One region of the Ruegeria sp. YKSF57 genome, then DNA from elsewhere that is predicted to be linked to it. Evidence: riboswitches for the same ligand, from Rfam matches in the RefSeq annotation. Region 1 holds a riboswitch; each other region holds the start of a gene.
What was found. A riboswitch is a leader RNA that binds a small molecule or an ion and turns the genes downstream of it on or off. The one in region 1 is predicted to bind cobalamin.
Positions count from the first base shown of each region.

Region 1 (3,531 bases):
AAATCCGGTGATGGTGGTCTGTTCGGTCGGTTGGAGGAGGAAATCGTCGCCCTGCGCGAGGCCGGTATCGACTATGAGATCATTCCCGGCATCCCGTCGGCCATCGCGGCGGCGGCGGCGGCGGGCATTCCGCTGACCCGCAGGCTGACGGCACGGCGGGTGCAGTTCGTCACCGGCCATGATGTCAGCGGCAAGCTGCCTCAGGATCTGAATTTACCTGCCTTGGCCGATGCTGGCGCGACCACCGTCGTTTTCATGGGCAAGCGCACGTTTCCATTGCTGGTCGAGGCTCTGAATGACCACGGGCTGCCGCTCGACACCCCGGCGCTGATGGCCGAATCCGTGTCGACGCCGGACCAGAAACTGCAACGCGCAACGATCGGAGCATTGGCGGAGCAACTGAAATCAGAGGTCGGCACCGCCCCCGCCCTGATCCTTTACGGCCCGTTGGCGGAGTTCGGGGATGTATGAGCTGAACCTGATCGGTATCGGCACCGGCAATCCCGATCACGTCACGTTCCAGGGGGCAAACGCGATACGGGCGGCGGACCTGATCCTGATCCCCCGCAAGGGCGAGAACAAGGCCGATCTGGCTGGACTGCGGGAGGAGATCATCGCGCAAGTGGCGGACGCGGCACCTCAGATCGCCTATTTCGATATCCCCAGGCGCCGCGCCGATAACGGCTATTTACGCGGCGTGGACGAATGGCATGACGCTATCGCCCTGCGCTGGCAGGAGACGATCGCCGGGTTTCCGCAGGCCCGGCAGGTGGCGCTGCTGATCTGGGGTGATCCATCGCTTTATGACAGTTCGCTGCGAATTGCGTCGCGGCTGGACCCGCAGCCGGTCACACGGGTGATTCCCGGCATCACCGCGCTGCAGGCACTGACGGCCGCCCATGCGATTCCGATCAACGACATCGGCGCGCCCTATGTCGTCACGACCGGCCGCCGCTTCCGGGACGAGGGCTGGCCTGACGGTGCCGACAAGGTTGCGGTCATGCTGGACGGCGAATGCTCGTTTCAAAGCCTTGATATGATGGCGTTCGACATTTGGTGGGGCGCGTATGTGGGCATGAAGGAAGAAATCCTGGTCAAAGGCCCTCTGGCGGACGTTGCGGACAAGATTCTTGAAACCCGTGCCCGGGCACGCGCCGATCATGGCTGGATCATGGACATCTATTTGCTGCGCAGGCGCGAAAAATGACCGAATGGGTCGCAAATGGGAATTGCGCGAACGACTGCATCGCGGCTAAATGAAAGGGTCTGGTCCTGCCGGAGAATTCCGGTGCTAAGAGGGAATTTGGTGCGGCCATCCCGGTGGTCAAATCCAAAGCCGCCCCCGCGACTGTAAGCGGTGAGCTTCTGTTCAACCAGCCACTCCCGGAACTGTCCCGGGGGGAAGGCGAACAGAGGCACCGACCCGCAAGCCAGGAGACCTGCCAGGCAAGAAACGAAACACCGGCCGTCGGGTGCGGCGGCTCAGGAGGACTAAAATGACGACCAAAACGCTCAAGGCATCTGCTGCCGGTTCGGCCTTCCTTCCGGCTCTGTTTGCTGTTGTTCTGGGTCTGGGGATCATCACCCTGACCGGCCATGTTCAGGCGTCCGCCCTGCACGACGCCGCTCATGATGTGCGCCACTCAACCGGCTTCCCCTGCCACTGACCCATGTTCAGTCGCATTCTGACCAGCGCGTTGTTCGCTGGCGCTGCAGCAGGGCTGATCACCGCCCTGCTGCAGCTCGTATTTGTGCAGCCCGTCCTGCTTCACGCTGAACTCTACGAGTCCGGCGAATTGGTGCATTTCGGAGCAGCCGCCGTTTCGGCACATCCGGATCTGCCGGGGTTCGACCTGATGCGCGATGGGCTGAGCATCGTGTTCACCATGCTGACCTATTCCGGCTATGCGCTGGTGCTGGTGGCCCTGATGTCGATGGCAGAACGGATGGGCCATGAGGTCAATGCCCGCACCGGCATCCTGTGGGGGTTGGCGGGCTTCATCACTTTCCACTTCGCGCCCGGACTGTCCTTGGCGCCTGAGGTGCCCGGTGTGGCCTATTCCGACATCACCGCGCGCCAGATCTGGTGGACCGGAACCGTGGCAGCGGCAGGTGTCGCCATGTGGCTGATCGCGTTCGGTGGCAATCTGATCAGCTACCTGATCGCGACCGTGCTGCTTTTGGCGCCGCACCTGATCGGAGCCCCCGAACCCGACAGCTTTACCGGCCCGGTTCCGACCGAACTGGGCGCCCTGTTCGCGGCGCGCGCCTTTGGTGTCGGTATGGCCGCCTGGGTTCTGGTGGGCACGTTTGCCGGATATTTCTGGCAGGCCGAAGGAAAACGCGCCGAAGCCAACGCGTAATCGTTTGCTGATGCATCCCGCCGGGCCAGACGCCCGGCGGGATTATTTATATCAAAAGGATACGAGATGTTCCGATCTCTCGCACTTTTCGGCATCGGCCTGATCTTTGGCGCTGGCGCAGGTTTCGTGACGGCGGCGGGTTATGGCGTGACATTTGAAGGCCACGATCACGGCGACCCGGCCCAACACGGCGAAGCCGGTTCACATGATCATGCCACAACCGTAAATTTTTCATCGGGCGCGGACGCACCGGGCCTTGAGGTCATGCTTGCCAAAGATCCGATGGCCGGTTGGAATCTGCATGTCATTCCGCGGAATTTCCGCTTTTCCCCGGAAAATGCCTCGCTGGCGGACAGGCCGGGCGAAGGCCATGCGCATGTCTATGTCAATGGTGCCAAGCTGGCGCGTCTTTATGGCGAGTGGATGCATATCGACGAATTGCCCAAAGGCGAAGTCGAGATCGAAGTCTCTCTGAACGCCAACGATCACAGCCAGCTGACCGTGGATGACGTGCCCGTCGCCGCCTCGGTCGCGGTTCAGGTCGACTGAATCGCCGGTATCCGCGCGCGCAGGCACAGGCGAAGCCGCCCGCATGGTCGGGCGTCTTCGATCCAGCCCGAGGCGCTGTCCAGATAAGTCTGGCAAGTGGCGGCGATGTCGTCAGCATCCTTGACCGGATCAAGGTCGGAAAAGACATACGAGGCCAGTCCCTGCCCCTGCAACCCCAGGGCAACCGGTTGCTCGCATGCGCTGAAACAGGCGTGTTGCGTAAGTTCGACCCGATCGGAAAGCCCGGCCTTTGCAAGCGCATCTGTCACGGCATCACGCTCGGCCTCGCGATCCCGCGCTCCAAGGCAGCTGGAACAGATCAGCAATCGAATACGTTGGGTGGTCATGTATGGCCCATGCTTGCGTCGGGCCGTTATTGCGGGTTTCGACCTGCATGCGCAAGCCGGGTTTGATCGGATGGACACGGGATTGTGACACCGGACATATGCAAAATCTGGCATCACAGTCTTGTCAAACCAACCGGAGCTGGAACGATGAAACGTCTGTGGACAATCCTTTGCCTTGCCGCCCTGCCCGCTTGGGCCGGTGATCTGGAACCCCGCGAAGGATGGGAAGTTCATCAATCTACCAAGACCTATGAAGATCTTGTCTCCGACAC
Region 1 covers NZ_JBXWQW010000027.1:25,987-29,517, forward strand. Annotated here, with positions in the region: gene cobA (uroporphyrinogen-III C-methyltransferase) at 1-471, shown strand, start outside; gene cobF (precorrin-6A synthase (deacetylating)) at 464-1,207, shown strand; cobalamin riboswitch at 1,251-1,461, shown strand; gene AC2FLX_RS12895 (CbtB domain-containing protein) at 1,497-1,667, shown strand; gene AC2FLX_RS12900 (CbtA family protein) at 1,671-2,363, shown strand; gene AC2FLX_RS12905 (hypothetical protein) at 2,430-2,912, shown strand; gene AC2FLX_RS12910 (DUF1636 family protein) at 2,900-3,259, opposite strand; gene AC2FLX_RS12915 (DUF302 domain-containing protein) at 3,407-3,531, shown strand, end outside.

Region 2 (3,531 bases), on a different contig from region 1:
GATGCGGTCGTTCCTGACCGCATCCATCCGGCTGGCCACCGGGTCGTTGCGCAGAAACTCCAGCTTTTTCTCATAGTCATCGGCGGCAAAGCGGCGACGGTCCATCTTGGCGATCACGATGACAGTCGGATTGGCCTTGGCAATGGTTTCCCAGCCCACCGTCGGCCATTCCTCATCCGTTTCGATGACGTTGCGGATGCCCAGCGCGTTCATCATATATCCCGGCGCGCCTTTCTGCCCGGCCACGAACGGATCGCTTTCCATCTCCGGGGACGAGAACCAGAACACGGCGGACACGTCGTCAAGTTCCACCGCCTTCGCCCTGGCAATGGCTGCGGCCTCGCGCGCCCTGTAGTCCGCCACCAGTTCCGCACCCTTCTCGGACGCCCCAAAGACAGCGGCCAGTTCCTCGATCCCCTGATACAGCGTATCGGTCGAGAACATCTCGATCCGCGTCCCGTCGCTGCCGACCGAGTTGTCCTTGCCGACGCAATCGGCAGGCATCACATAGGTCGGAATGCCCAGTTCGCGAAACTGTTCTCGCGTGGCAACGATGCCTTCGGGGCCGACATGCCATTCATATTGCGCCGCCACCAGACCGGGCCGCCTGGCAACCACGCTTTCAAAGCTGGGGTCGTTGTCGGCCAGACGCTCCACCTTGGCGTTCACCTCGGCAAACTCGGGCAGAACCTCGTTGAACCAGACCGAGGTTCCCAGAACCTGCTCGCCCAGCCCCAGCGCATAAAGCACCTCGGTCGCGGCCTGACCGACCGTGACCGCCGACGCCACTGGCGCCTCGAACGTCACCGAATGGCCGCAGTTTTCGATGGTCAGCGGAAAACTTTCGCTGGCGGCCACACTTGCCGCCGACAGAGACAGGGAAAGGCCCACAAGGCCGGTACGCAAAACCATGATGATCGATCTCCATATGTCAATGACCGGAGAACGGGTGAAAGGGCATTGACCAAAGCGACAGACGCATTTCGTCTTCTGTCGGTGCAGGGCGGCGCACGGCCCCCGGCAGGATCCTTTGGCAACCTCCCCGGACAACCCCGTCCGGTGTGTTTCGGTTTTTACCGGCAGGTCTCCTGACTGACGGGTCGTCGCCTGTCCTGTCTTCCCAGACCTGAAAGGCCCAGTGACACGAACGGACAGCGCTCGCCGCCTACAGTTGCGGGGGCAGTTCCGGTTGATGCCGCGCGGCACCTCGGATTCCCTCTTAGCCCTTGCGGGACCGGTACCGCGCGCTTAGTGCAATCCTTACGGTGCGGCAAGAAAATTCTGCGCGCGCCCGGGCTAGCTCTGCAAAAGGTTCAGCACCGCATCGCGCTCTGACAGAACCAGCAACAGCGCCAGATCACCGGGCTCGACCCGATCCAGGATCATCCTGCTGGCCTCGACCGGCGAGGCCGCGCGCAGAACCTGATCCTCCCGCAGCCCGCATTCCGTGGCGGTCTGCCGGATCAGCGCCGGAATCTCGCCCAGCTCACGCCCCCGCAGATACCCTTCCAACTCGGCAGCGACCACCACATCCGGTTGAAACCCCAGCGCCGTTCTGGTGACCTCCCGGATATCCTGGTCCGACCGATCGCCCGCATGGCTCAGCACGATGAAGCGCCGCTTTGCCGACAGCCCGCCCAGCGCCTCGCACACGGCCGCAATCGAATGTGGATTGTGGGCAAAATCGACAAACACCCGCGCGCCGTTAAAGGCGAACTCGTTGCACCGGCCCGGATTGTCACGGGCATCGGGCCTGAACCCGGCCAGCCCGGCGCGAATGGCCTCAACCGGGATCTCCATCGCACGCGCAAGGCACAGCGCCGCCATCGCGTTCAGGATGTTATAGCGCGCCGCACCCCCCATGGTCAGCGGCACATCGCGAACCGATTGAATGACCTGCTCGGCCTGCCCATCGAAGAACACGATCTCTTCTCCACGCAGGAACGAACAGCACTCTCCCCGCTCGCGGGCGCGGCGGATAAGATCGTTTTCCGGGTCCAGCGAGAACCACCAGATCACACCCGGCGTGGTTTCCGCCTCGTCCCGCACAAAGGGATCATCCGCGTTCAGGACCAGAACACCGCCCTTCTTCAACGCGCGGCGCACGGCAAACTTCGCCTGCGCCAGTTCCGGCACCGTGTTGACGCCGTACTGGCCCAGATGATCGTTGGCCACATTCGTCACCACCGCGGCCGAGGCCGCGCGGGTCGGCAGCCCCCGGCGCAGGATGCCGCCGCGCGCCACCTCAAGACAGGCGATCTCAAGCCGACGGTCCCGCAACAGCATCCGTGCACCGCCCGGCCCGGAATAGTCGCCCCGGTCCAGGATATCGTCCCCCACCCGCACGAACTCGGTCGAGGTCAGCCCCGCCACCTGGCCCGACGTACGGGCAATCGCCTCCAGCAGACGGGTCGTCGTGGTCTTGCCGTTGGTGCCGGTGATGAAAGCGACGGGAATGTTGTGCAACGCGCCCCAATCCACCGCGTCGGGCGAGGGCAACGCATCCCAGGCCCATGTCCGGCTGCCGGCGCCGTGACCCAGCGAGATCTCGTCATCGTCGCACAGGATATCGACGCCGTGCTTCTCCGCCGCCTTGATCAGCGCGATCAGGGCCGGGTTGGCCTCACGCTCCATGACGCCCCTGAGGTCGGCAACCATCGCCTCGAAATTGCCCGACGCCGCCCCCGCCAACTCCGCCGCACAGAAATGCCAGGCGGTCTGGGCCGCAAAAACCGCCGAATACAGCTGATCCATCGGTGCGGAAATCGCCAGGTTCACGCCGCCGGTGAACGCCCGCCACGCCAGCGCCTCATCCTGCCAGCCCAGCGCATCCAGCACGCGGCGCGCATGCACCTGCCACAAGCCGGTGACACGCTGCGCCAGATCACCGTCGAAAAACACATCGACAACCGCCCCCGGACTGTCCCACAACAGGCCCGGCCCGGTCAGCCGGCGCGCGTCGTCCACACGAAACAGATCGCTTTGCGCGCAGGTGATGGTCAGCGCGGTTTCAAGCGCCTCTATCCTGTCCATGTCGCCCCCTCAGTCGGAGTCCTCACCAACATCCCGCGGCAGCCGCACGCCGCGTTCATCCCGGATCAGCGCCTGATCGCTGTCAAACAGCTCCTCGAACGCGCCGGGAACGGGTGCAGGCGCCGCCGCACTCGCCTCGGCAGACTCGGCATCCTCATCCGAATTGAAATAGATGATCTGCTTCCAGCACCGCGCCGTGTCATCACCAAAGATCACCAGCACGTCGCCCGGCGCCGCCATGTCCAGCGCCGCGTTGATCGCCTCGACCTCGTCGGGAATGACGCTGATCGCCTCCTCGGCAACTCCGCCCGACATCAGGCCCGATTTCAGCATCTGCGGGATTTCGTCATGGCCGCGCCCGCGGCGGTTGTCATCGGCCTTGCAGATGAAATGATCGAAATGCCCCGCCAGCGCCTTCGCCGCGTCCGCCACGTCCTGATCGCGCCGGTCACCGGGCATCGAGACGACGCACAGCCGCCTGCCCTTGACATCCATCCG
Region 2 covers NZ_JBXWQW010000030.1:18,839-22,369, forward strand. Annotated here, with positions in the region: gene AC2FLX_RS13870 (ABC transporter substrate-binding protein) at 1-912, opposite strand, end outside; cobalamin riboswitch at 1,062-1,254, opposite strand; gene AC2FLX_RS13875 (Mur ligase family protein) at 1,297-3,033, opposite strand; gene cphA (cyanophycin synthetase) at 3,043-3,531, opposite strand, start outside.
Region 2: linked by a shared signal. The riboswitch ahead of AC2FLX_RS13870 (ABC transporter substrate-binding protein) and the one ahead of AC2FLX_RS12895 (CbtB domain-containing protein) in region 1 are both predicted to bind cobalamin.

Region 3 (3,531 bases), on a different contig from region 1:
CAGCTCTTCGATGGCGCGGCATACCACATCCTCGGCGCCCGAATCGCCCAGCTGATCGTAAAGATTTCCCAGAGGGTCCGGATCCAGTCGCACGGTTTCCCTCTGAACGAGTGTGATCACTTTCTCCACCACGTTCACCCCAATAAAGTCGCACCCCCACGGCACGGTCGCATCCTCGCGCCACAGTGGTTGGCAAAAGGTTTCGGCAAAAGTGGATAATGTCTCGAATTTTGTTTCAATTCGGATTAGATCACGCTGCAGCACAGAAAACCTTGGGGATTTACTGGAATGGACTTCGCTAAACCTCTGCCGAATTATCTGGTCAAGCGCTACCATGGCTGGAAAGCCACGACCTATGCCGAGAACGAGGCCTGGTACCGCACATTGGCCAACGAAGGGCAGCATCCGCGCGCCATGGTGATCTCCTGCTGCGACAGCCGGGTGCACGTCACATCTATCTTCGGCGCCGATCAGGGCGAATTCTTTATCCACCGCAACATTGCCAATCTGGTACCGCCCTATGCGCCCGATGGCGATCACCACGGCACCAGCGCGGCCATCGAATATGCGGTCACCGCGCTGAAGGTCGCGCATCTGATCGTGCTGGGCCATTCGCAATGCGGTGGCGTTCAGGGCTGTATCGACATGTGCAAGGGGCAGGCGCCACAGCTTGAGGCCAAGGAAAGCTTCGTCGGGCGCTGGATGGATATCCTGAAACCGAAATACGATCTGGTTGCCGATCTCAAGGACAACATCGAACAGGCCCGCCAGTTCGAGAAACAGGCCGTGGTGGCCTCGCTGGAAAACCTGATGACCTTCCCGTTCGTCGCCTCCGCCGTCGAGGCCAAAAGCCTCAGCATTCACGGCCTGTGGACCGACATCGGCGCAGGCGGATTGCAGAGCTATGATCCTGCGAAAGGAAAGTTCGAACCGGTCTGAGTGACCCGGGCGCCGACCTTCGGCGCCCGAACCGCTTCTGGAAATCAGCCCAGCCGCCGCGACAGGAACGTTCCGTCTGCGATTGATGCCTGGTCCGCGCGCAAGCGCCCGGTCAGCTTTGCATCACCGCCGGTTTGCCCCCATTGACCAAAGTGCACGTGGTCGGTGATCGCGCGGCGCGGCAGCCAACCGGCCTTTTCAAGTTCCGGCCTGTCGTGAAAACCACGGACCAGCCCGACACAAAGATATGCGACGGGTACAACCTCGGCAGGCAGGTTCAGCACCTCTTTCAGCGCGCCATTGTCAAGGATCGACACCCAGCCCACCCCCAGCCCCTCGGCTCGTGCCGCCAGCCAGAAATTCTGTACCGCACAGACCGACGAGAACATGTCCATCACCGGTATATGAGTGCGACCGATCACCACCGGCCCGGAGCGGCTGCGGTCGCAAGTGATGCAGATGTTGATCGGCGCCTCGAGGATACCTTCCAGCTTGAGCTTGCGATAAGTGTCGCGCTGCTCGACCGGGAACATCAGCGCGGCCTCAGCATGGGCCTTGGCAAACAGCTCATGCACCTGCCGGCGCATATCACGGTCCTGCAGGATCAGGAAATCCCACGGCTGCATGAATCCCACCGATGGCGCGTGATGCGCCGCCAAAAGGACACGGCTCAACCGGTCTTCGGGTATCGCGTCCGGCAGGAAATCCCCGCGAGTGTCGCGGCGGTTGAGGATAGTTCGATAAACCGCTTCGCGGCTCGCCTTGTCAAAGGCGTCGGGCGCCATCAGCGCCGGTTCGGTGGTAATGGCCATCGGAGTCCCCTTGGATGGTCCCGCGCCGCCCGCCGTCCACGCAGGCTGCGCCATCCCTTCCGGCCGGTCTTCTGACTCGGGATCTTCCCGCGCGAACCCCTTCCCGGCCAAGGCCAGTGGTTCATGTCCGCACAGTCCCCCTTACAGCGTTGGGCACGTCGCGGGTTTGCACCGCGTTCCCGATTCTCCCGCACGGGCGGGCACCGAAAGGTGGCCGGACATTACTCGGTCACGCAGGCAGGTCAACGAAAAAGGGGCACGGTTTACGCGCCCCTGACATTCCCAATCCGAAGGAGCTTCACCCCTTCTTCAGAACTTCCCGTCCCAGCAGCTCGGCGATCTGCACCGCGTTCAGCGCCGCGCCCTTGCGCAGGTTGTCGCTGACGCACCACAGGTTGATGCCGTTCTCGATGGTCGAATCCTGGCGAATGCGGCTGATGAAGGTGGCGAAATCGCCGACGCATTCCACCGGGGTGACATAGCCACCGGCCTCGCGCTTGTCGATCACCATGATGCCGGGTGCCTCGCGCAGGATATCGCGCGCCTCGTCTTCGTCCAGGAACTCCTCGAACTCGATGTTCACCGCCTCGGAATGGCCGACAAAGACCGGAACGCGGACGCAGGTCGCGGTAACCTTGATCTTGGGGTCGACGATTTTCTTGGTTTCGGCGACCATCTTCCACTCTTCCTTGGTCGAGCCATCCTCCATGAAGACGTCGATATGCGGAATGACGTTGAAGGCGATCTGCTTCTGGAACTTCTTCGGCTCGACCTCGGTGATCGGGTTGTAGACGGCCTTGGTCTGATCCCACAGCTCGTCCATGCCTTCCTTGCCCGCTCCCGACACCGACTGATAGGTCGACACCACGACGCGCTTGATCCTGGCACGGTCATGCAGCGGTTTCAGCGCAACCACCATCTGCGCGGTCGAGCAGTTGGGGTTCGCGATGATATTCTTCTTGGAATAGTCGTGGATCGCCTGCGGGTTCACTTCCGGCACGATCAGCGGAATGTCCGGGTCATAGCGATAGAGCGACGAGTTGTCGATCACGACACAGCCCGCCGCTGCCGCCTTGGGCGCGTAATCCTTGGTCGCGGCCGAACCCACGGCAAACAGCGCCATGTCCCAGCCGGTAAAGTCAAAGGTGGCCAAGTCCTGGGTCTTGATCGTCTTGTCGCCAAAGCTGACTTCGGTGCCCAGCGAACGACGGCTTGCCAAAGCGGCAATTTCGTCCACGGGGAACTGGCGCTCGGCCAGGATGTTCAGCATTTCGCGGCCCACGTTGCCCGTGGCGCCGACGACGACGACGCGATAGCCCATGTCTTGTCTCCTGAGTTAAGGACGCGCGTTCATAGCACCCTTTGTCGCAGAAGAAAGGGGGCAGGCGGCGTATTTGCGTCCCTGACGTCAATTTGAGGCGTGGCGCTGTGTCTCAGCCCCCGGCCAGAAGGCCCTCATAGACCTCGACCAGCGCATTTGCTTCGCCTTCGATATCAAAATGCGTCTCTACATGGGTGCGGGCCGCCACTCCGGACCGGGCCAGAGAATCGCGGTCCGCCAGCATCTCCGCCGCCGCGCCGGCCAGCGCCTGGATGTTGTTCGGGGCCACGACGCGGCCCAGCGACGGGTCGGTCACGATTTCGGAAAACGCGCCCACATCGGTGGCCACCACCGGCACACCGCAGGCCATCGCCTCCAGCGGGGTCAGGCCGAACCCTTCCCATCGCTGGGGGGCGATGAACAGGTCCAGCACCTGATACCATTCCGCGATCCGGTCCA
Region 3 covers NZ_JBXWQW010000021.1:12,594-16,124, reverse strand. Annotated here, with positions in the region: gene AC2FLX_RS10525 (hypothetical protein) at 1-138, opposite strand, end outside; gene AC2FLX_RS10520 (carbonic anhydrase) at 289-939, shown strand; gene bluB (5,6-dimethylbenzimidazole synthase) at 984-1,751, opposite strand; cobalamin riboswitch at 1,796-1,974, opposite strand; gene AC2FLX_RS10510 (aspartate-semialdehyde dehydrogenase) at 2,050-3,072, opposite strand; gene AC2FLX_RS10505 (glycosyltransferase family 4 protein) at 3,185-3,531, opposite strand, start outside.
Region 3: linked by a shared signal. The riboswitch ahead of bluB (5,6-dimethylbenzimidazole synthase) and the one ahead of AC2FLX_RS12895 (CbtB domain-containing protein) in region 1 are both predicted to bind cobalamin.

Region 4 (3,531 bases), on a different contig from region 1:
GGTCAATGCCCCCGCCGCATCGCCCCGCAGGATCATGTCCATCAGGTCCAGAACCCGACCCCGGTCCGCCAGCCCCAACATTGCACGTACCTGATCCGCAGAGGTCTCCCCGGCGCCATGCGAGATCGCCTGATCCAGAAGCGAGGTCGCATCCCGGGCCGAACCTTCAGCTGCGCGGGTGATCAGAGCCAGTGCGTCGCCAGCGATCTGAGCTCCCTCCGATTCGGCGATCATGCGTAGCAGGCCGATCATATCTTCGGGTTCGATCCGACGCAGATCAAAGCGCTGGCAACGAGACAGAACTGTGACCGGAACCTTGCGAATTTCAGTTGTCGCGAAAATGAATTTCACGTGCGCCGGAGGTTCTTCAAGCGTCTTCAGCAGCGCGTTGAACGCGCTGGTCGACAACATGTGAACCTCGTCGATAATGTAAATCTTATACCGCGCGCTGGCAGCGCGGTAGCGGACGCTGTCGATGATCTCGCGAATGTCGCCAACACCGGTCCGGCTTGCTGCATCCATCTCCATCACGTCTACATGACGGCCTTCCATGATCGCAACGCAATGCTCGCACTGACCGCAAGGTTCAGTTGTCGGCTTTCCGTTTCCATCCGGCCCGATGCAGTTCATGCCCTTGGCGATGATCCGTGCGGTAGTGGTTTTACCCGTCCCGCGAATGCCGGTCATGATAAAAGCCTGCGCAATCCGGTCTGCTTCAAAGGCGTTTCTTAGTGTCCGCACCATCGAATCCTGACCGACCAGATCGGCAAAGGTTTCGGGGCGATATTTTCGGGCAAGAACCTGATAGGGTGCGGGTGCGGTGTCGGTCATGTCTGCTCTGCCGGATTCGTCTTAAAACCGCAGCGTAGTGTGCCGCGATGCCCGCGTCCACAGCAGCAGGTCCGATTTTGGTTTGGATTGCTTGCAAGCCGGGGTAAAACACTCAGGCATCGATTGGAGAATGCAGATTTCAGCGTGTTGGTTGTGTGGGAGCTAATCGTGTCACAACTGGTGATATTTGGGCTGCAGGTGGGCGGAGGCACATTGGCTATCTGCCAGATGCCGGGCCGGAGCGGAGACTATCCTTCTGACCTCGACACCATTGCCGACTGGAAACCGGGCCTAGTGATTTCGATGACGACAGAGGTCGAAATGATCCAAGACGGCGCGCGCAGTTTCGGCTTGGATATTCAGGCGCGCGCCTGCCGATGGGTCCATTTGCCGATCGAAGATTTTGGTATCCCGCCCAGTCATGTCCAGGCGAAATGGGCCGAGACCAGTGCGTCTGCGCGGCAGGCACTTGCGGGCGGTGGTCGGATTTTGATCCACTGTCGTGGCGGTTGCGGAAGATCGGGAATGGCTGCGCTGAGGTTGATGGTCGAATGTGGTGAACGACCTTCGGATGCGCTGAAACGGCTACGCGCCATTCGCCCCTGCGCCGTCGAAACCGAACCCCAAATGGATTGGGCGCTGAAAGGGCAGATGGTGGCAGACCGGCCCTGAGGCCGGGCTGAGGGCTATTTTTTGCGTTGGCGTTCTTTCAAAGTGGCGCGTGGCAGGCGGTTTCTGCCGCCCGGTTGCCCTGCGGAACTGCTTCGAGGAACGCGCAGGGCATCTGCTTGATCCAACCCGAGGGAAAAACGGTCCGAGAAGAGTTCAATAGAGCGTCTTCAATCTGGTTCAGGCGTTCGCTATCCGCCTCGTCATTCACACCGCAGAATACTCGAATGCGAGAATGATCGGCGCGGAATCTGGCATCGCACCCAGTGGCACAATGTTCAAGTGCGCAGCTTCCGTCGATCTCGAAGTCATCTGCAGTCAATGGCTTTGCCGCAGATATCGCCTGTGCCAGTTTTTTACCCATTTGCGCCAATGCCGGGCAGGGTTTACCGGTTTTCTGGCACACTGTTGCCGTGAACAGGTGCTTGTCGGTTTTCCAAATCATGTCGCGCCCTCCGCGCTGGTGACGAGGACAACGGACGGGAAGGACAGCAAGCAGCTATCGGACCCTGTCCCGGACACCCCGCCCGAGTTCGAGTTTCAGTTCCGATGGCAGGTCTCCTGACTTGCGGGTCGCTGCTTTGCCGACCTTCCCAGCCCTTGGACCAGTGGCATTTCGGCTTCGCTCGCCGCCTACAGTTGCGGGGGCAGTCGCGGAATTGGTTCTGGAAGAACCGTACCGTGTTCCCTTTTCATTCCAACCGTGAACGCGGCCGGAAACCATCGCCTAATCGCTAGCGGGCGCACAATTTTGGGTCAAGACGAATCCTGCGGTTCAAGCACCTTTGTCGCGCCGGGCGGGTTTACTGAATTTGTTTAGACGTCGACATCTTGCTCAAGCGGCAAGGCACGTTTCTTAGGGTCTCCGAAGATCGCCTTGCCCGGGCCAACTGCCACCCGCCCTGGAGCAGTATGAACACAGTATCTGCCGCGAATTCTGGCTCGGCCACTCCAAGTCGCCTTGCGTGATGTGCGACTTCGGTTATCCAACCCTCGTACAAGTGATAGGCATGGTTGCGGAATATATTGTTGTCCGGCCCTTCGAACAAAGTAGCGGAAATCGGGCAGGTATCCCACTGACCTGATTTGTCGAAAAGTTTCGCTATCTTGTTGCAAAGAGTTGTGGCCCCGGACTGGAAATCTTCCGCAGGCTCAAATGACGCGGCAATAAGACCAAGCATCGCATCGGACGCCCAAGTAGCGGCCGCAAGCGCCAGATCGGCCTTTCCATTCGGGAAATGGTGATACAGCGATCCTTTGGGTGCGTCAGCCACGGAAAGAACTTCGTTCAGCCCGACCCCGTGATAGCCCGACCTCTGGAAAAGGTCGGCCGCAGCCCGAATCAGGCGCTCTTTTGTTGGCAAAGGACGTTCAGTCATTTGCGTGGATTATTGACAGCACTGGACCAATTGGTCCAGAGATCAGGACTAGACCGACCGGTCTAGGGGGCGCGGAGTTAAATATGCAGGACCAGGTGTCAGCTGAAGACCTTCTTATTCACTCGGGCGACTACCAACTGTCTGCCCGCCTCTTTCATGCGAAAGAAAAGCCAGAAGTTACGGTCGTGCTCAATGGGGCGACCGGTGTTCCGAGGGACTACTACAGACATTTCGCATCGTGGCTGGCCTTAGAACGCGGAATTGCTTGTCTGACGTACGATTACCGGGATTTCGGCCACTCTTTGACCGGCAACCTAAAGAAATCCAAGTCATCCATGACCGATTGGGCATTGGTCGACATGCCCGCGGCTCGGACGGAAATGCGTCGTCGGTTCCCAAATTCAAAGCTTTGGGTCATCGGGCATTCGATTGGCGGGATGCTCGGTCCTTTGCAGCCTGGCATCGAAGAAATCGACAGAATGATCTGTGTCTGTTCAGGGCTGGTACAACATCGCGATCACCCTTGGCCTTATCAAGCGCTCGCCAGAATGTTTTGGTTCGGGCATGTTCCGCTGCTGGTTAAGAGTTTGGGGTATTTGCCTGGGCGTCTTGTTGGGTTCGGAGCAGATCTACCTGCTCCGGTCTATTGGCA
Region 4 covers NZ_JBXWQW010000045.1:19,746-23,276, forward strand. Annotated here, with positions in the region: gene AC2FLX_RS17375 (DNA polymerase III subunit gamma/tau) at 1-831, opposite strand, end outside; gene AC2FLX_RS17380 (protein-tyrosine phosphatase family protein) at 1,000-1,503, shown strand; gene AC2FLX_RS17385 (hypothetical protein) at 1,541-1,945, opposite strand; cobalamin riboswitch at 2,035-2,240, opposite strand; gene AC2FLX_RS17390 (TetR/AcrR family transcriptional regulator) at 2,304-2,879, opposite strand; gene AC2FLX_RS17395 (alpha/beta hydrolase family protein) at 2,858-3,531, shown strand, end outside.
Region 4: linked by a shared signal. The riboswitch ahead of AC2FLX_RS17385 (hypothetical protein) and the one ahead of AC2FLX_RS12895 (CbtB domain-containing protein) in region 1 are both predicted to bind cobalamin.